Regions from separate parts of the Thalassotalea atypica genome, predicted to be linked through region 2. Evidence: predicted binding sites of a transcription regulator. Region 2 holds the regulator's gene; each other region holds the start of a gene.
The links. Region 2 encodes MetJ, which represses methionine synthesis genes. Its sites were predicted from a motif close to TAGACGTCTAGACGTCTA; they were not measured.
Positions count from the first base shown of each region.

Region 1: metA (homoserine O-acetyltransferase MetA) is a predicted target of MetJ. The motif match lies at 3,054-3,071, and genes of this name have one in related genera.
Region 3: metK (methionine adenosyltransferase) is a predicted target of MetJ. The motif match lies at 4,149-4,166, and genes of this name have one in related genera.

Region 1 is NZ_AP027364.1:3,521,119-3,528,057, forward strand. It holds gene metH (methionine synthase) at 1-2,024, opposite strand, end outside; gene metA (homoserine O-acetyltransferase MetA) at 2,026-2,979, opposite strand; gene QUE03_RS16090 (trypsin-like peptidase domain-containing protein) at 3,254-4,297, opposite strand; gene QUE03_RS16095 (efflux RND transporter periplasmic adaptor subunit) at 4,401-5,474, opposite strand; gene QUE03_RS16100 (efflux RND transporter permease subunit) at 5,484-6,939, opposite strand, start outside.
Region 2 is NZ_AP027364.1:4,053,987-4,060,925, reverse strand. It holds gene QUE03_RS18240 (adenylosuccinate synthase) at 1-527, shown strand, start outside; gene QUE03_RS18235 (malic enzyme-like NAD(P)-binding protein) at 833-2,077, shown strand; gene metJ (met regulon transcriptional regulator MetJ) at 2,169-2,501, opposite strand; gene metB (cystathionine gamma-synthase) at 2,672-3,913, shown strand; gene metL (bifunctional aspartate kinase/homoserine dehydrogenase II) at 3,919-6,396, shown strand; gene metF (methylenetetrahydrofolate reductase) at 6,393-6,939, shown strand, end outside.
Region 3 is NZ_AP027364.1:2,910,700-2,917,638, forward strand. It holds gene QUE03_RS13380 (cell division protein ZapA) at 1-349, shown strand, start outside; gene QUE03_RS13385 (hypothetical protein) at 362-1,540, shown strand; RNA gene ssrS (6S RNA) at 1,630-1,811, shown strand; gene QUE03_RS13395 (MDR family MFS transporter) at 1,869-3,113, opposite strand; gene murI (glutamate racemase) at 3,210-4,106, shown strand; gene metK (methionine adenosyltransferase) at 4,274-5,461, shown strand; gene QUE03_RS13410 (tetratricopeptide repeat protein) at 5,718-6,939, shown strand, end outside.

The DNA of each region.
Region 1 (6,939 bases), 530 kb from region 2:
AATTCATTAATACCTTTAACAAGGGCATGTTGAAGTCGTTTACTAACCGGTAACTCCCGCCACGCCAAATCCGCCTTGTTATTTTGTACTGCGCCATCACCGCGATATTCTTCCGCAATTTCAAGTAAGCGTTCTGTAGCTCCATCATCACTGTTTTGAATAACATCTTCTACCGCATTGCGCAGCTTCTCAGGGATCTCAGAATAAATCGCCAATTGACCTGCATTAACTATACCCATATCCATACCATTTTTAATACAGTGATATAGAAATACAGCATGGATTGCTTCACGCACAACATTATTACCGCGAAATGAAAATGACACATTAGAAACACCACCGGAAATCATCGCATGAGGTAAATGCTTTTTGATATCAGCAGTGGCTTCAATAAAATCTACCGCATAATTGTTGTGTTCGTCGATTCCAGTAGCAACGGCAAAAATGTTCGGGTCAAAGATAATATCTTCAGCAGGGAATCCCACTTCGTCAACCAAAATATGATAAGCACGCTGACAAATTTCAAATTTTCGAGCTCGTGTATCTGCTTGACCTTCTTCATCAAACGCCATCACAATCACGGCCGCACCATAGCGTCTGAGCAATTCTGCCTGATACCTAAAGTTTTCTTCGCCTTCTTTTAAACTGATCGAGTTAACAACCCCTTTGCCTTGAATGCACTTTAATCCAGCTTCAAGAATGTCCCATTTAGACGAATCAATCATGACTGGAACTTTGGCGATATCAGGCTCGCCCGCAATCAGGTTTAAAAAACGGATCATGGCATTTTTAGAATCCAACATGCCTTCATCCATGTTGATATCAATAATTTGCGCGCCGTTTTCGACTTGCTGAAGCGCAACTGAGATCGCTTCGTCGTAATTTTCTTCTTTTATTAACCGCTTAAATTTTGCAGAGCCTGTGACATTAGTACGTTCACCCACATTTACAAAAAGTGTGTCTGATTTAATCGTTAGTGGCTCAAGGCCTGACAAACGACAAGCAATTTCACGTGCTTCAATCTTACGAGGCTTAATGTTCGCAACAGTATCAGCCATGCCTTTAATATGCGCAGGAGTTGTACCACAGCAACCACCAATAATATTTAGAAAACCTGAACCAGCCCATTCTTCAATATGAGCGTTCATGTCCTCGACGGTAAAATCATACTCACCGAAGGCATTCGGTAAACCCGCATTTGGGTGCGCCGTTACCGCAAAATCAGAAATTCGGCTCAGCTCTTCAACATATTGACGCAACTCAACTGGACCTAATGCACAATTTAATCCCATAGAGATTGGTTTTGCATGGCGAAGCGCGTTGTAAAATGCCTCGGTTGTTTGTCCAGATAGTGTTCGCCCTGACGCATCAGTGATCGTGCCAGAAATCATCACTGGTAAGCGAAGCTGCAAATCATCAAAAACCGTTTCAACAGCAAAGATTGCCGCCTTAGCGTTTAAGGTGTCAAAAATAGTTTCGATCAAAATGATATCTGAGCCACCTTCAATCAGCGCCTTGGTAGACTCAATGTAGGCATCTTTTAACTCGTCAAAACTGACATTACGAAAAGCAGGATCATTAACATCTGGAGAAATAGAACATGTACGGTTAGTTGGCCCTAACACACCAGCAACAAACCTTGGCTGTTTAGGATTTCTGGCATTAAACTCATCTGCGACTTCACGGGCAAGTTGAGCCGCCACAAAATTGATCTCAGCACTGATTGACTCCATGTCATAATCCGCCATGGCAATAGTGGTGGCGTTGAACGTGTTTGTTTCGAGTATGTCTGCACCTGCTTCAAGGTACTCGCGATGGATGGTTTTGATCACATCAGGTTGTGTTAATACCAATAAATCATTATTGCCTTTAACGTCGCAATGCCAATTGGAAAAGCGTGCGCCACGATAATCTTGCTCTTCAAACTTATATGCTTGAATCATGGTCCCCATCGCACCGTCTAACACTAGAATGCGTTTGGCTAATTGTTGTTCTAACAATTGAAAAGAGGCTAACTGCTGCACTTTATTCTCCTGTTATTGATGTCTGAATATGTTCAGCATCAAGTTGGTATGGGGTTATTTGATAAACGTAGTAGTTGATCCAGTTGTTGAATAATAAACTACCATGACTGCGCCATTTACTGTTTGGTTTGTTCGTCGTGTGTTCGTTCGGATCATCATTATTATAGTAATTAAGTGGAATATCTGGGTGAATACCGGCTGCGACATCACGACGATATTCTTCATCTAGTGTCGTCGGATCGTATTCAGGATGGCCGGTGACAAAGACTTGCCGTTTATCGTCACTTGCGACCAAATAGACCCCTGCTTGTGCTGATTCACCTAAAATATTAAGTTGGTCTATAGATTGGTAATCTGAAGTACTTACTTCAGCATATCTTGAATGCGGTACCCAGAACTCATCATCAAAACCTCGGGTTAGTTTTTCATTTGGAAACTTAGTTTGATGTGTATAAACACCTGATAGCTTTCGCTCACGTAACTGTCTATTTAAGCCATAGTGATGAAATAATGCCGCATGAGCCGCCCAGCATAAATACATAGTCGAGACGACATTACTTTGGGCCCAATTAAAGACTTCTTGAATTTTATTCCAATAGGTTACGTCTTCATAATTTTTGAGCCCCAAAGGCGCCCCCGTTACGATCATGCCGTCGTATTGCTGACTTTTAACATCATCAAATAACCGATAAAAAGAATTTAAATGCGCGTTCGGCGTATTTTTTGAGGGGTTGGCATGAATACGAAGCAAGTCAATATTGATTTGCAACGGCGTATTCGACAACATTCTTAAGATTTGTACTTCGGTTTCTATTTTGTTTGGCATCAAATTTAAGATCGCAACCTTCATTGGACGAATATCTTGATTGGCTGCGCGATGCTCCGACATCACAAAGATATTTTCATTGCCTAAAATAGACAATGCTGGCAACTGATCCGGAATTTTAATCGGCATAATAAAACTCAAAGACAAACTGGTACATGGTTAGAAGGTTAAATGTGCCTTGGATTTCTAGATATGTCAACTTCTAAACGTATAGACGTCCAAACATTTTTTCAAGTTGTGTGAACTTATAACTAGGAAAGCCTGTCCCATTTCTAAATAAAGCGATGAAAACAATAGAATATAAATGGATTGAATAATCCAGTAGTCGTTTAAAAAGCAAATATAAATATTTGAAAAGAATACTAGTGCTCCGTGCTAGTATTCTTTTTTGAAGTTATTTAATTCAGCCGGTAGCTAAATTATTGAACTCCGCGATAGTTACAGGAAGTTCGATTGACTGTCGATTACGATAAATAGTAAAAGTCAGAGTGGTGCCGGGTATAGTTTCAGCAATAATATCGAGTGCTTGAACTATGCTGTTAATTTGAATGTCGCCAATTTGAACGATAACATCGCCTTTTTTCAAGCCAGCTTTCTGTGCAGGTCCATTGTCTGCCACATTATCAATAGTAATGCCCGTTGCATTCATCGAACCTTGTCCAGAAGTAATTCCTAACCACCCGCGAGTCACACGGCCATGCTCAATGATTTTTTGCATGATTTTATAAGCAAGCTGATAAGGCACCGCGAAAAAGATCCCTTGGATATTCAGCTGAGGTGACGATTGCGTAAATTTTCGAGAATTAATGCCGACCAATTCGCCATTAGTATTAACCAGTGCTCCACCAGAATTACCTTGATTGATGGCAGCATCCATTTGTAAGAACTCTAGATAATTAGTAGAACTTAAGCCATTTCGTCCGGTCGCACTGATAATGCCTTGAGTGACTGTTTGACCTAGGTTAAGCGGATTACCAATGGCGAGCACTACGTCACCAGCAACAGACGCTAACTGCCTTTTTTGTGGAATAACCGGCAAATTAAGGGCGTTGACTTTTAGTACGGCTAAATCGGTATACACATCATAACCAATCAGCTCAGCAGCAAATAATTGACCATTTTGAAGTAATACCTTTATCAGATCGGCATTTTGAACCACATGAAAATTAGTTAAAATATAGCCATCTTCCGACATGATCACGCCAGAGCCTAATCGGGTACTTTGACGAGGTTTTCCACCATAGCGAGAGCTTTTTTCAATATCACTTGAATAAATATTAACAACAGCTGGCCCAGCAGCTTGTACCGCTGTCGCATAAGATAGAGGAGCGTCTGCCTCCTTAGAGCCAACTAATAAGCTATTATTGGCCAGTTGATTGCGAAGTTCAGGCACTGTCAGAATTAAAATAACAGCAACAAGTACACCGTAACTAGCCGATCGGATCACATATTTAATAAAAGCGAGCAATTTCAATTATTCTATAAAACTTAAGTTAGATGAGCTTAAGCGTATCACATATTGAGCTTTTCATAAGAGAATTAAATACAAGTTACTGAATAATCACTTCTTGTCCATCACGTAATCGTTCTGCGCCACGCGTTGCAACTCTATCGCCATCAGCCAAATCACCGGTAATTGAAACTCGTTCAGACGTACCCTGCCCTACTTTAACTAATAAGCGATTAACCTTGTTATCATCATTTACTTTAACCACGTAAGTGCCGTCTTTACGTAAAATTAAAGCATCTCGGTGCACGGTTAATGTTGGTTTTGCGCTTTGCACAGGTACTGTCACTTTAACCAACTGCCCCGATGCCCACATTTCGTTTAAATGGCTCGGAATTTCAATACGTACTTCAAATGTTTGAGAGCGAGGGTCTGCACTCGGAATAACCGCAGTAATTTTAGCGGACAGTGTTTGCTGCTCTGTCATCAACGATAAATTGTGACCGCGACGGACATTAGCCAAGTACTTAATAGGAATGTATACGCGAGCTTCTAAATGCTCTGTATCTAAAAACTTACCCAACACATCGCTACGGTTGATTTCCGTACCAGCTAAGACCATACGCTCTGTTACCACACCGTCATAAGGCGCTTTGATCGTCGCCCGAGTAATTTCATCTTCAATTTGTTGTAGCTTAAGCTCGGCAATTTCAATATCGACCAAGGCTAACTCGTATTCTGAAGTTGTTTGATCTAACTGAAATTGCGACGCGGCATCGGTTTTATGCAATGTTTTCCAGCGATTGGCTTCATTTTTCAAATAATTCGCGTTGATCTTTGCTCGTTTGATATTCCCGATTTGCTCGGCACGTTTGAGCTTAAGCGGCAACATATCCATGGTCACTATTTTTTCACCTGATTTAATAAAGCTACCAGGCTCAGCAATCCATTCAACTCGACCGTTAACACCAGCAGTGATAGCTACGTGCATTTTACTGTGCACTGTTCCCATGAAATCTGCACTCGCACCAAGCTCTAGACTTTTCACTGTATCCACTTTTATCGGGCTAGGTGGCGGAGCATCAGCAGCATAAACATTTAGGCTTATCGTGCTATACAATAAAGAAATAGCGGATACGGCTAAGGTCTTTCTAAACCCCTTAACAAAATGAAACATAGATAACTCCTAACTATTACTTAGTTTTAATTGTGGCTCTGGGTGTAATTCTTCAATGCTTCCACCTTGGCCGCTCTTGTTCGTTTGCTCACCAATGCGCAGTAACGCAGGGAAAAGAACCAAGGTGAAGATTGCACTAACGGTCATGCCGCCAACAATAACAGTAGCAAGACCACGATATATTTCACTCCCAACTCCCGGCATCAACATTAATGGCAACATGCCAAATAAACTGGTTAATGTACTCATGTATACGGGACGAGCTCGCATTCTGATCGCTTGCGCTACTGCTCTGCGTTGGCTTAACCCTTGTTTTTGTGCTTGACGAGTTTGATCGACGAGTAAAATTGCATTATTAACTACCAAACCAAGGAGAATAATGAAACCAATCATGGTCAGTAAATCAAGAGACTGAAAAGCGAATAAATTAAGAATATTTAGGCCAATTACACCACCCGCAACGGCTAACGGCATCACTAACAATACCAGTAAGCTGTCTTTTGCCGATTTGAATAAAGCTGTCATCAGTAAAAATAAGATGATTAGCGCTAAAATAAAATTTTGGATCATATCGTTTATCGCGGCCGCCATTTTGTTCGCGTTTCCACTGAGTAAAATTGATGAATCGGCTGGCAGCTCAGCTTTCATTACGGGAACAATTTTATCGTTCAAAATAGCCAATGCTTCTTCTAGGCTCATCTCAGCTGGCGGCGAAACTTGAATACTGATAGTGCGTTTACCATCGATACGGCGAAGTTGTGTTGGACCTGCGGTACGCTCAATTTTCGTTAGTTCACCAATGGTTTGAATGCCGGCAAACGGCGTATGGATTGGCAGACTGGCTAATTCGTCTGGCGTCTGCCATTTATTACCACGCAAAATCACATTGACTCGCTCGTTACCATCGAAATATTCGTTAATAAACATGCCACTGGTAAAGGCACGAACCGCATTTGCCACATCATGTCGTGTCAGCCCAGCTTGTGTAATTCGTTGGTCATCGGGGATTAATTTCAACTCAGGCTCAGACAAGCTCAAACTAGGAATAGGAAATGCCGTTGTCTTGGGCATATGTTCATTAATCGCACCGATCCCTTTTTGAGCAACCGCCATTAACGTATCAATGTCAGGGCCTTTGATATCGATATCGACCGTTCGGCCATTGCCGCCACCTGAGACATTAATCATTGAACCTCTGAATAAAAATGCTTGCGTGTCTGGTAAGTCAAAAAATATCTTAGTTCGCACGACATTCATTAGTTCTTCAACCCTTGTTGGGTCTTCGGCGTAGATAAATCCACCAGTACTCGCTGATCCATTAGAGTAAAAATTATAACTCTTAATTTTCGGCTCAAGCTCGCCTGCAAGATAGGGTGCTAGTCTCGCTTTTACTAACGTTGCCATTTCTGTTTCTATAAAGTCTACGTTGCCACCTGGCGGCATATTCAAGCTATAGAAGAATCCG
Region 2 (6,939 bases):
GTTACTTAGATTATGTATTGGGTATTACTAAAGCTTATACAACTCGTGTTGGTTCAGGTCCTTTCCCGACAGAATTAGACGATGAAATTGGTCATCACTTAGGTACTGTTGGTCATGAATTTGGCGCAACAACTGGCCGTGAACGCCGATGTGGTTGGTTTGATGCCGTTGCAATGCACCGCGCCGTTCAAGTAAATAGTATTAGCGGGTTTTGTTTAACCAAGCTTGACGTTTTAGATGGTTTATCTGAACTTAAAATCTGTACTGGTTACAAAACTAAGTCGGGCGATGTAGTTACTGTACCACCTACAGCCGCTGAAGGTTATGAAGAAATCACACCGGTATATGAATCTATGCCAGGTTGGTCAGAATCAACGGTTGGTGCCACTTCAGTTGATGCATTACCTGCAAATGCTGTTGCTTATATCAAGCGTATTGAAGAAGTTACCGGTGTACCGGTAGATATCATCTCTACAGGTCCAGATCGTATCGAAACGATGATTTTAGTTAATCCGTTCGATGAATAAATGATAATTTCTTAATTTTAAAAACCAGCTATCTAGCTGGTTTTTTTATGTGTAAAACAAAGGTATAACCATTTACTTTGTCTCTTTTAGCGTATTTTAGAAGACTAAACATGCTGTTTTGAATGGTCTAACCTCTTGTGTATTATAGCGTTCAGCGATTTTTTATATGAAAATGAGCTTGTATCTTCGATCCTTTATCAAATACCATATAAAGAGCAAAAATAATAATTATAACGCTAAGTCGGTTTACAAACTAAACCACATACAAGAAGCTACAGTAACGTGTTTAATATTAGGAACGCACCATGACAGATTTTCGACAACAAGCACTTGATTATCATGCTCTACCTAGGCCAGGTAAAATCAGTGTTGAATTAACTACTCCAGCAGAGACAAGTTTAGATCTTGCTCTTGCTTATAGCCCTGGAGTTGCAGAGCCAGTACGTGAGATTGCTGATAACCCAGATGATGTTTACAAATATACGGCGAAAGGAAATACCGTTGCTGTAATTTCTAATGGTACTGCCATCCTTGGGTTAGGAAACCTTGGCCCGATGGCGTCTAAGCCAGTTATGGAAGGTAAGGCATTGTTGTTTAAACGCTTTGCTGGAATTGATTCTTTCGATATTGAAGTAAAACATAAATCTGTTGAGGACTTTGTAACAACGGTAGCTAATATTGCAGACAGCTTCGGTGGCATAAATTTAGAAGACATCAAAGCACCAGAGTGTTTTGAAATAGAGCGCGCATTAATCGAGCGTTGTAAAGTACCTGTATTTCATGACGACCAACATGGTACGGCCATTGTTACCGCGGCGGGTATGTTAAATGCACTCGAGATCCAAGGTAAGTCTATTAAGCAAGCTAACATCGTTTGTTTGGGCGCTGGAGCAGCGGCCGTGGCTTGTATGGAACTGTTAATTAAATGCGGTGCACAGCGTGAAAAAATCTATATGCTTGACCGAAAAGGAGTGATCCACACTCGTCGCGATGATTTGAATGAATACAAAAAACTATTTGCCAACAACACCGATAAAAGAACCCTAGATGATGTCATCGAAGGCGCTGATGTCTTCGTAGGTGTTTCAGGTCCAAATTTGCTATCACCTGAGCAACTTAAATTAATGGCAGATAAACCTGTGGTTTTTGCTTGTTCAAATCCTGATCCAGAAATTAAACCTGAGCTAGCGACAGCTGCACGTGATGATCTTATTATGGCAACCGGCCGTTCTGACTACCCTAACCAAGTAAATAACGTCTTGTGTTTCCCATTTATTTTCCGTGGTGCACTTGATGTTAGAGCAAGAGCAATTAATGACGAAATGAAAATTGCCGCTGTACATGCCATTCGAGAACTTGCTAAAGAGCCAGTGCCAGAGGAAGTACTAAAAGCCAGCGGTAGTGACGCACTCACTTTTGGTAGTAGTTACATCATTCCAAAACCAATGGATTCTCGCTTATGTTCTCGTGTTGCCAAAGCGGTAGCACAAGCTGCGATTGAGTCAGGGGTTGCAGCACTTGATATGCCTGAAAACTACATGGCGGAATAACAGGTAAGTTTATAGCCTAATCTAGAAATAACAAAGGCGCCTAATAGCGCCTTTGTTGTCTTTATCTAATTATATGAATTTGTAAAGCAAACTACTCTTCAACTTCATCTTCATACTGACTGAAATCTGTCACCCCTTGTGCTTCCAATAATTGGCGAACACTGTGTGGTAACTTCTCATTATTGTCTTTTGCCAAATCTTCGTCATTGGGCAGCGGCTGTCCGGTGAACGCATGTAAAAATGCTTCACATAATAATTCACTGTTTGTTGCGTGACGTAAATTGTTTACTTGGCGACGAGTTCTCTCATCAGTAAGTACTTTTAAAACACGTAACGGAATGGAAACGGTAATTTTTTTTACTTGTTCGCTTTTTTTTCCGTGCTCGGCGTATGGGTTAATATATTCGCCATTCCATTCAGCCATTTAAATACCTCTGCAGTTTTATTCTTTAAGCCAATGCAAATTGTACTTGTTGACGCGACTGAGTCAACCTTGATGTGTAGAAGTTTAGATGTCTAAAACTTCTTGACCCTTCAAAAGAAAACGTATAGATTTATAGACGTCCAAACATCTAAACGTAAAAGTGAATATTTATGAGTGCCAAAAACATCGCCACAACAGCCGTCAGGGCTGGTATTAATACCGATCAGCATCATGGTGCTGTTGTCGCACCAATTCATTTATCTAGTACATATTCACTTAAAGGCTTTAATGATAAACGCCAGTTTGATTATTCGCGCACGGGCAATCCAACGCGCGCTACTTTCGGCCAAGCAATTGCGGATCTAGAAGGTGGGGCTGTGGGCATTGTCACCAGTACCGGTATGTCAGCGGTTCATTTGTTATGCCAATTATTGTCGGTAGGAGAAAAAGTTGTTATACCTCATGATTGCTACGGTGGCAGTTATCGCTTATTTACTCATTTGGCCAAGCGAGGACAATTTGAAGTCATAGTTGTTGACCAATCTGACGCCGAGCAATTGTCGAAAGCACTGGCTGAACAACCTAAATTAGTTCTTATTGAAACGCCAAGTAACCCATTATTACGATTAGTTGATATTCGCGCAATAGCACAACAAGCCCATGCAGTTGGTGCCATTGTTGCAGTGGATAATACGTTCTTGTCTCCCGTACTTCAGCAACCAATTGCACTTGGGGCTGATATTGTTTTTCATTCAACAACCAAATACATCAACGGTCATAGTGATGTTGTAGGTGGCGTACTCGTAGCGAAAGAAAAAGAACTTGGCGAAGAGCTGGCTTGGTGGGCAAATTGCATTGGTATAACTGGTTCAGCGTTTGATAGCTTTTTAGCACTACGTGGACTAAAAACTCTCCCGCTAAGGATGAAACAGCATCAGGAAAATGCGCAATCAGTTGCAGAATTTTTAGCAACACACCCAGCGATAAAGCAAGTGTATTTTCCTGGACTAGCCAATCATCCTAACCATGAGTTGGCTCAACAGCAGCAGCAAGGCTTTGGTGCAATGCTCAGTTTTGAAGTTAAGGGTGGCGTAGAAGCAGTTAAAGCACTTTTTGCTAACCTTGAGCTATTCACACTTGCACAATCACTTGGAGGCGTTGAGAGCTTAATAAGCCACCCATCAACCATGACTCATGCAGGAATGGAAATTGAAGCACAACTCGAAGCCGGTATTACACAGTCTTTAGTGCGAGTTTCGGTGGGGTTAGAAGATATCAACGACATCCTAACAGACTTAAATAATGGCCTTAACGCCAGCCAACACGGTCAGAAAGTGACATCGTTGCAAAATGATTACGCAAAGAAAACGCCGCAGTTTCGTGTTAGCTCATCGCAAGCGGCAGTATGGTAATTAATATGTCAATTCAAAGCGATATAGCTCAGATTGAAGAGCAAGAACAAGAGCAAGTTTGGTCTGCAATGCACAATAAATTATGCAAGCAAGCGGTTCAGGTACACAAATTTGGCGGTAGCAGTTTAGCGTCGGTTGAGTGCATCAATCGAGCAGTAGACATTATTCAAGTTAATTGTAAGCTTGACGATGTCGTGGTGGTCTCAGCAAACGGCGATACCACCGATGAATTGTTGCACATTTATGAATTAGCCGTTGTTCAGAGCGATAAACTGCATCACGAAATCTCACAAGTTAAAGATCGCCAAACTAAGTTGATCTCATCGTTATTAAAAACGGTACATGCACACTCTTTAATTGCGTTATTAGAGCATGACATTGCTCTGCTAGTGAAATGGCTTCAAGTAGATATTAATGCACACTATAGCGAATTATTGGCCTTAGGAGAGTTATGGTCTGCAAGATTATTGTCTGCAATTCTAAATGAACGTGTTTGCCCGAGTAATGCCATTGATGCGAGAGACTTTCTTGTCATCAATAATGAAGAACAATGCGCGGTTGACTATGACTTAAGTCAAAGACAATTAGCGTTGCTGCGTGAGCCGTCAAAATTGGCGGTTATTACAGGCTTTGTCGCGCGTAATGAGCAGGGACTGCCTTGTACTTTAGGCCGAAATGGCAGCGATTACTCTGCAACCATTCTTGCAGCATTGACTGCCGCACAAAATGTCACGTTGTGGACAGATGTAGACGGTATTTATAGTGCGGATCCACGTGTTGTGCCCAATGCTCGAAAATTACACCGAGTGCCACGCGGTGTGGCGAAAGAATTGGGGCGCTTAGGCAATCCAGTGCTTCATGCAAAAACTTTACAACCGTTAAACGATTGTGGCAGTCATTTGCATGTTGCTAGTAGTTTTGATGCCAATACGGCTGGTACAGAGATAGGAGATTTTGGTCAGATAGCAAAACAAGAGCTCTCTGTGACTCATCTTAATGATCTGCTTCTTGCACAATCAGTAAGCTTTTTAGGCGACGTCGGAAAACAAGCGGCGAAGGAGTTCTCGGCTATTGGGGTTGACGTTGCAAAAGGACAAATTGTTATTCAACAGTCACAGCAACTAGCGGTAAGCCAATGGCTTGCTAGTCATGATACCGAGGTAAGATTTACCCCCGTAGCCATTATTGCTGTTGTTGGTCACAATGTTGCCCAGCGTGGCAATGTTAAAGTGAGATTCAAACGTTCATTGAGGGCTCAGCAATTAATCGCAATCTTAACCAGTGAGCGTCAGCACAGCTTCATTGCTGTTATCCCACAGCCTTGCACCACAGAGCTATTGAATAATGTTCATCATGATGTGACAAAAGACGCTCGTCATATTGGTTTGGTGATCGCAGGAGCGGGTAATATTGGTCAACGTTTTATCGAACTTTTACCTTCGCAAGTGGCCAAAGTACCTGCTTTAGAAAACCTACACTTAGTTGGTATTGCCTCATCGAAAAGAATCTTGCTCAATACTGATGGATTGGATGTCGAAAGTTCATTCGAACAGTTTGAACAACACAGCAAAAGTTATCAACAGGATGACTTACTCAACTGGTTAACCCATCATCCATATGATGAATTGGTCGTTGTTGATATTACGCCAAGTAAAGCGTTTAGCGAGTTATATCAACCATTTTTTGAGCGTGGAATTCACGTTATTGGCGCCAATAAGTGGGCGGCTTCCTCTAGTACAGCTAACTACAACAAGCTACTACAAAGCGCAAAAGAACATGACAGCTTATGGCTAGGAAATACCACCGTAGGTGCAGGTTTACCGATTAATTTTGCCATTGATGACTTGATCGCTAGTGGCGATGAGATTGAAGAGATTTCAGGTATATTTTCAGGCACTTTGTCTTGGTTATTCGAAAATTACGATGGACAGCAGCCTTTCGATGTTTTACTAAAACAAGCATTAGCCGACGGTATCACTGAGCCTGATCCACGGGATGATCTCTCGGGTTTAGATGTCCAACGTAAACTACTCATTTTGGCTAGACTGGCTGGCTTTGAACTGGCGTTAGAAGACATTGACTGTCAAAACCTCGTGCCAGCATCACTGCAAGCATTGTCTGTTGAACAATTTTTAGATAATGCGGAACAGCTTAATGATTATTTTGAGAAACAATTAGCACAGGCTGTACAACAAAAGAGTTGCATTCGTTATGTTGCACGTTTTTCAAATACTAAAGCAGGCGTTAAAGCAAAAGTGAGTTTAGAAACGTTACCTCAAACGGATGCGTTTGCTTCACTTACGCCATGCGACAACATTTTTAAAATAGTGTCGTCTTGGTATCAAGACAATCCATTGATCATCAGAGGACCAGGTGCGGGTCGTGATGTTACCGCTGGTGGATTACATTCTGACTTGGTCAATGTTTGTAATCAACTTGCCAAAAAAGCACATCAAGTCAAATTAAAGGGGATAAATGAATGAGTTACAGTCACGCAAGACAAGTAGAGTCACTGAATCAAAGTTTAAGTGAAGTTTCGAAAGACATTAAAGTCTCATTTGAATTCTTTCCGCCAAATTCTCCGGCAATGGAAACCACATTGTGGAATTCAGTTGAACGTCTTGCGCCATTGAACCCAAGCTTTGTTTCTGTGACTTATGGTGCAGGTAGTGGTACTCGTGATCGCACCCATGATGTTATTAAACGTATTCAAAAAGATACAGCATTAGTGGCGGCTCCTCATTTAACTTGTATTGATGCAAGCCGTGAAGAACTTATCGAGATCGCGAAAGATTACTGGGCCAGTGGTGTTCGCCATATTGTCGCGTTACGCGGAGACTTGCCAAACAGTAGCGAAAAGCCTTCAATGTATGCCTCAGATTTGGTGGAACTGCTAAAGTCCGTTGCTGATTTTGATATCTCTGTCGCAGCTTATCCGGAAGGTCATCCTGAGGCACCCAACCCACAATTTGATTTACTTAACTTAAAACGCAAAATTGATGCTGGTGCAAACCGAGCAATCAGTC
Region 3 (6,939 bases), 1.1 Mb from region 2:
GCATCCTGATATTAATGAATTTAACAAGGACTTCGCCACAGCGATGCGTCATCAAGTAGAAATAAACGTAGCTGGACGAAAACTCAGAGTCGCCTGCCCTAAAGGGGAAGAAAGCGCGCTTATCGCTGCTGCAAATGAGTTGACTCAACGGATTGAGCTGGCCAATAAATCGAACAGTGTTGCTACACCTGAACAAGCAATGCTAATGACGGCGTTGAACCTTGCGAACGATTTGTTAAAAACGCAAAAAGCACAAGAAAAAGATCGTGTCGAAACGCAAAACAAAATAGAGTTATTACAATCCACTATCGAACACGCCTTACTTTCACAGCAATCTAAAAGCGCTTAACAGGAAAAAGACATGAGAAAGCTAACGCTTTTTTGTGTGTTCGCTTTTCTTGTCATAGTGATACTTAGCCGGCAATTTATACAATCCGAAAAAATCGCAGTTAACACCGGTTTAAATGAAAATAATTCCAATCAAGCTAGCTTACGGCAAGAAAAGCCACTGACGGCAACAGAAGAACAATTAGAAGCCACTCTCTTTAATCGCACCATCGACACAACTCTTACCGACCAATTGGCTGAAATAATCACTTGTCCAACCCCTGGTTTTGACAGCCAAGAGATGACGCTTGATCAGCAGGAGCGATTACTAAGCGAAGACGAGCAACAGCATGACGTAATAATTCAGGCCCTAAAACACTCAAACATTGATCATGAGCAACTTGCTGGCATACTCTTTGATATTGGGATTAGCACTAAAGAAAAGCTCAATGAACTAAATGAATTTCACCAAAAATACCCTTCAAATAAAATCGCATACCTCAAGCTATTAAGCGCTTGTCACTCATCTAATAATAACAATATTTGTAATCAGCAACTTTTTGATAAAGCTAACGCCGTTGATCAAGAAAACGGCATGATATGGCTGAGTATTGCGGCTCATAAATTCACTCACAATGATCTACAAGGTGCTTTTGAATCACTAACAGTTGCAGCGAAAAAGTCATTCTTTTCAGAGTATTTTTACGAATCTATTGCGCTATTTGATCAAACAGTTAGCCCAATGACTTCCAAGAGTTATGCAGGAAACATCGCATCAGCCATTGGCCATATATCAGCCCACTCTGTTAATTATGGGCAAGCATTTGAGTATTGTTTAGAAACTGAAGTTCAAAATATTGAAGTATTAGACGCTTGTTTTCAATTAGGCGAAAACATGGAACACAACAGTCATTCGTTATTTCTGTCAAGCTTGGGCTCATCGTTAGTAAAAGAATACTACTTAAAGCTCCAAGATGATGATGCGGCTGCTGCGAGTGAACAGCGATCTTCGTCACAATATCAAGAGAGTTTCAATGAGCAAACAAGCAAAGCAACTTTATTGATGTATCACGATGAAGATTTGATGCGTTTATGGCTTCAGTTGGGACTAGAGCACGGCGAATTTTCTGCTTTAAAACAACTTACCGAAGAAGCAAAATGGCGCTCTCAAGATCCGAATTATAACCCGTGTAAAGCGCAAGTTGTTCAATAGCAACGCAATTTGTTCAAAGAAACTTCAAACAGTCTTTTTGTGCTAAAAAATACTAAAATTTTTGTCGATTCTTGGTTATAATTGCACTCTGTCTTCTGGGATGCTTGTAAGTTAACTATGTCCCTGAGCCGATAAGTTTTACCTTAGGAAATTAAACCATTTCTATTGCGCAAGCCCGACTTGTATCGGGAAGCCTACGGATTTAGTACAATTTCCGCCCTGAACACACGGTGTTCAGGACTAGTGTTGGCTACGGCATTCTGGAAGCAGAACCTCCTTTCAAAGCTCTACCTTCAATATTTTGCCCCCTAAAAAGATAGCTACCGTTTTAACTAACGGGTTCACTCGTTTTTAGTTGCTCAAAATCAGGTCGGCGCATCTTGTGCAGTACGCTGTATAAATACATCACTAATAGGATCAGTACGCCACCTATGGCAAAGACCCAAGGCCCACCCAAGTAGTCTAACAATATCCCCCCACCTAAAGGCGCTATGGCGTAACCAATAGAGTAAAATGAAGCGGCGCCAAAATAAGCTCCCCTAAGATGTTTAGGAGCCAACCTGTCTATTTGCACATTCATGGTTGGGAACAAAATAGCTTCAGCAAAGCTCATTACAACCACGGCTCCTATCCAGCCCCAAAACGCAGTGATGGGGTTGAACGCCATCCATAGTTGAGATATTGCGAGTAGCACCAAACCAATTTGAATACGATGCGTTAGGGTCAATGAAGCCATCATTCTTAATAATAAGAATTGGCTTGTAATAATAACTAACGCATTTGTGAATATGATTGAAGAGATCAACTTAATTAGATCAGGCATTTCAGCGCGAGTAAGGTACTGAATTAGTGTTGTATCCATTTGCGCATAAACAAACATGCAAATAATGTTTGCGATGATTAAACACTGCAACATCCTGTCTTGCAGCAGTATTCGCCACGTATCTGACATTTTATGGTTCGATTCTTGTTTATGCTCGGCAATGTCGCCATGGCGCTTCATTCCTATCACCAATAACACCAGCCATAAGGCAAACGTCAATGCTGTTAATAAAAAGCCTGACTGTTGCCCCGTAACACCAAAATATACGCCCAACATCGGGCCTATTGCACAACCAACATTGACGATAAAATAGCGCATTTGCAATGCAAGCTCTCTGACGCTTACATCAGGCAAAATATCAGAGACTAAGGCCTGTGTTGGCGGATCCCAAATAGCTTTGGACATTGAACAAATCGTGATAACTACAATGTAACCAGTTACGGTATCTGCTTGTGCAAGTAAGACAAACGAAATGACATAACAAATACCACTAGTAAACATAACCTTTTTACGGCCTAATAAATCTGACAATGCGCCGCCAAAAAAGCCGATAAACACAGAAATGAATGCTGCGCCAGAGAGAATAAGACCAACTTCAGTAGCTGATATGCCAAACTTTTGATACAAGATCACAGCAAGAAATGGCCACACCATATAGAAGCTGCCACGAGTGATGAAATCGCCAAAAAGTATTATCCACATTAATGTTGGAAACTTTTTAAGCGTTGAAATTGAAATATTACTGTCCATAGCCTTCGAAATTTAGGAGAAAAGTGATAATGATTTTCTTTACATTAAATACAAAAGCTCCTATAACGGCAACGAGTTTATTCACTATTTTCACAAATGTACGAAAATCATACTAAGAACAGCGCAGATACTCGACCAATCGGTATTTTTGATTCCGGCATTGGTGGCTTGTCTATTGCACAGTGCATTCATGAAACATTGCCGCATGAGTCCCTTGTTTATGTGGCGGATTCAAAATTCGCACCGTATGGTAAGCTCAACACCGAACAAATTATTGAGCGCGTCAATTACATTGCAGACCAGCTAGTCAAAATGAACGTGAAAGCCATTGTCATTGCCTGTAACACAGCAACCGTTAACGCCATCGACCAGCTAAGAGCAAATTTATCGATTCCCATTATCGGCGTTGAGCCTGCCATTAAGCCCGCAGCCCAACACAGTAAAACCAAATCCGTGGGACTATTAGTGACCCAAGCGACGGCGACAAATCAAAGGTTCTTATCTTTGGTTGAAAAACACAGTAACGGTGCTAATGTTCACATTCAACCCTGTCCAGATTTGGCTTATGTTATTGAGCAAGGCCATGCCAATACGCTAATGAGCTATACCTTATTGAAAAGATACTTATCACCGCTGCTTGAAAAAAACATCGATAAACTTGTATTGGGCTGTACCCACTACCCTTTCGTCAGTGAACAAATTAAGCAGATATTAGGAGATAAAGTCAGCTTATTAGAAACCGCGCTGCCTGTTACACAGGAGTTAACAAGACAGCTTAATAAACATAATTTGTCGACATCCCTTGAACAATCCACTCTTGCTAAAGTGAATACTAGCGCCAATATCCGTTTTTACAGCACCAAGCCGTCTGCAAATCAGCAGCACATTATCCAACAGCTCTGGAAAACCACTGAAGATAATCTAAACACGCCAGAGAACACTGCTCAAACTAACTCAAACCAAATGCAATTATCTCTGCAAAATTTTGTCTGAATTTGTTATTTATTGATCTGCCACAACAAGAAAAGAGACATTTAGACGTCTAGGCGTAAAAAACTTTCCTTCACAGTTAATATAAGCTAAAATTGCGAAAAATTTGGCTCTTGGTTAACGATTACTCAAGTATGCCTTTTTCAACCAGTTAATTTTGTTGAGGTTTTATGTCTACTCATTTTTTTACATCTGAATCAGTATCAGAAGGTCATCCGGATAAAATTGCGGATCAAATCTCTGATGCCGTCTTAGACGCGATTATCGCTAAAGATAAAAACGCTCGTGTTGCCTGTGAAACTATGGTGAAAACGGGTGTTGCCATTATTTCTGGTGAAATATCGACTTCAGCATGGGTTGATTTGGAAAGCCTTACTCGTAAAGTAATTTGTGATATTGGCTACACCTCATCAGACGTTGGTTTCGATGGTGAGACCTGTGGCATCATGAATTTAATTGGCCAGCAGTCATTAGAAATTGCTCAGGGCGTTGATCGCTCTAAACCTGAAGAGCAAGGTGCTGGCGACCAAGGTTTAATGTTTGGTTATGCAACCAATGAAACTGAAACATTAATGCCTGCACCGCTTTATTACTCTCATTTATTAGTAGAACGTCAAGCTGAAGTACGTAAATCTGGCGTTTTGCCTTGGTTACGCCCTGACGCGAAAAGCCAAGTGACATTTGTTTATGAAGACAATAAGCCAGTAGCGATTGATGCCGTTGTTTTGTCCACACAGCACAACCCTGATATTACACAAGAGCAATTACATGATGCAGTCATGAAAAACATTATCTTGCATGTATTGCCAGAAGAGCTACTGACTGAAAATACTAAGTACTTCATCAACCCAACCGGCAGTTTTGTCATTGGTGGTCCGGTAGGTGATTGTGGCTTAACTGGTCGTAAAATCATTGTTGATACCTATGGCGGCATGGCACGTCATGGCGGTGGTGCTTTCTCAGGTAAAGATCCATCGAAAGTGGATCGCAGTGCAGCCTACGCAGGTCGTTATGTGGCAAAAAACATCGTAGCAGCTGGACTTGCAGAACGTTGTGAAATTCAAGTGTCTTACGCTATTGGTGTTGCTGAGCCAACGTCAATCACAGTAGAAACTTTTGGTACCGGCAAAGTTTCAGAAAAGAAATTAGTTGAACTGGTACGTGAACACTTTGACTTACGCCCATACGGCATTACTAAAATGCTCGACTTGTTACACCCGATGTACCAACAAACAGCAGCATACGGTCACTTTGGTCGTGAGCCATACGAAATGACCGTCGACGGTGAAACCTTTACAGCCTTTAGCTGGGAAAAAACGGACAAAGCTGACGAACTACGCAAATCGGCTGGTCTGTAAGATTATGAATTAGTAAGTGTTGTGTACTTACATACTCCTTTAGATTAAAGGCTTCCATTAAGGAAGCCTTTTTTATTGCGCTATATTTAACAACCATGTGTTCGTATTGCTCAAGAATGGAATGCAATCAATAGTTGGACTACTCTTATCGGTATTGCTTTTGGGTTCTAACTGCATTTTCAAGGACAATTTTCCCTTAAATGTTTTAACTCTTAAACATGCACTTGTTCACAATAAGTAGCATTTGGGAGGCTTCATGAACTTAAAATGCTTGTTTATCATCGAGTTGGCCATCTCAGCTCTCTTTGCAAGCCAACTTACTTTTGCACACGATGGTCATGATACAAAAGATATGATTGTAACCGAGCTAGGTGACTTAGGCAGAGTCGACTTTTCCAGCTCATGCAATGATGAAGCACAATCAGCCATCAACACCGGCGTCGCCCTATTGCATCACATGATGTATGCGCAGGCAGAAAAACACTTCAACCAGTGGATTGAAAAGCAGCCTGACTGTGCCATGCTATATTGGGGCTACGCCATGACACTCTTTCACCCACTCTGGCCAGATACAATCAGTAAAGAAGCGCTTATTTTAGGCCATAACGCCATTACAACAGCTAAAACACTAACGTCGAGCAAACGTGAAAGTGATTATATTGACGCTGCAGCGGCTTATTATCACGACTGGAATTCAACGCCGGATAAAAAACGAATCGGTTTATGGGCAGTGGCACAAAAACAAGTTTTTGATAATTATCCTAATGATCTTGATGCAACTGCATTTTACGCCTTGTCACAGCTGGTTACGGCGCCTAAAACTGACGGGAGTTTTTCACAGCAAAAACAGGCAGGAGAATTACTCAGTAAAATTTATAGAAAGTCACCCACTCATCCTGGCGCGATTCACTACACCATTCACGCCTATGACAATCCTGTACTAGCAGAACAAGCGGTTAGCGCGGCAAGAGCCTACGATAAAATCGCACCGGATGTACCACATGCCCTACATATGCCAAGTCATATTTTTGTCCGAATCGGTTATTGGGAGGATGTCATCAGCTGGAATATTCGATCAGCCAAAGCTGCACTTAATTTTCCCACTAAAGGCAGTACTTCCATGCATTATGTCCATGCTGTTGACTATCTAGTGTATGGCTACATGCAAAGTCAGCAAACTGAAAAAGCACTCGCTGCCTATCAAGAGATCAAAAAGCACCACCCTATACAAACTACGTTTCCAGCGGCCTATGCAATGACCACCATCCCAGTTCGCATCGTCTTGGAAACCAATGCATGGCAAAAAGCCAGCCAGCTCCAAACAAGACAACCCGATTATTTCAACTGGGACAATTTTCCAGAAGTGGAAGCAATCACCTATTATGCCCGTGGCCTTGGCGCTGTAAGAAGTCAAAACATAAAAGCAGCACACGAAAGCTTAGCGGTGTTAAACACCTTGTATGAAAAAACCTTAGCGA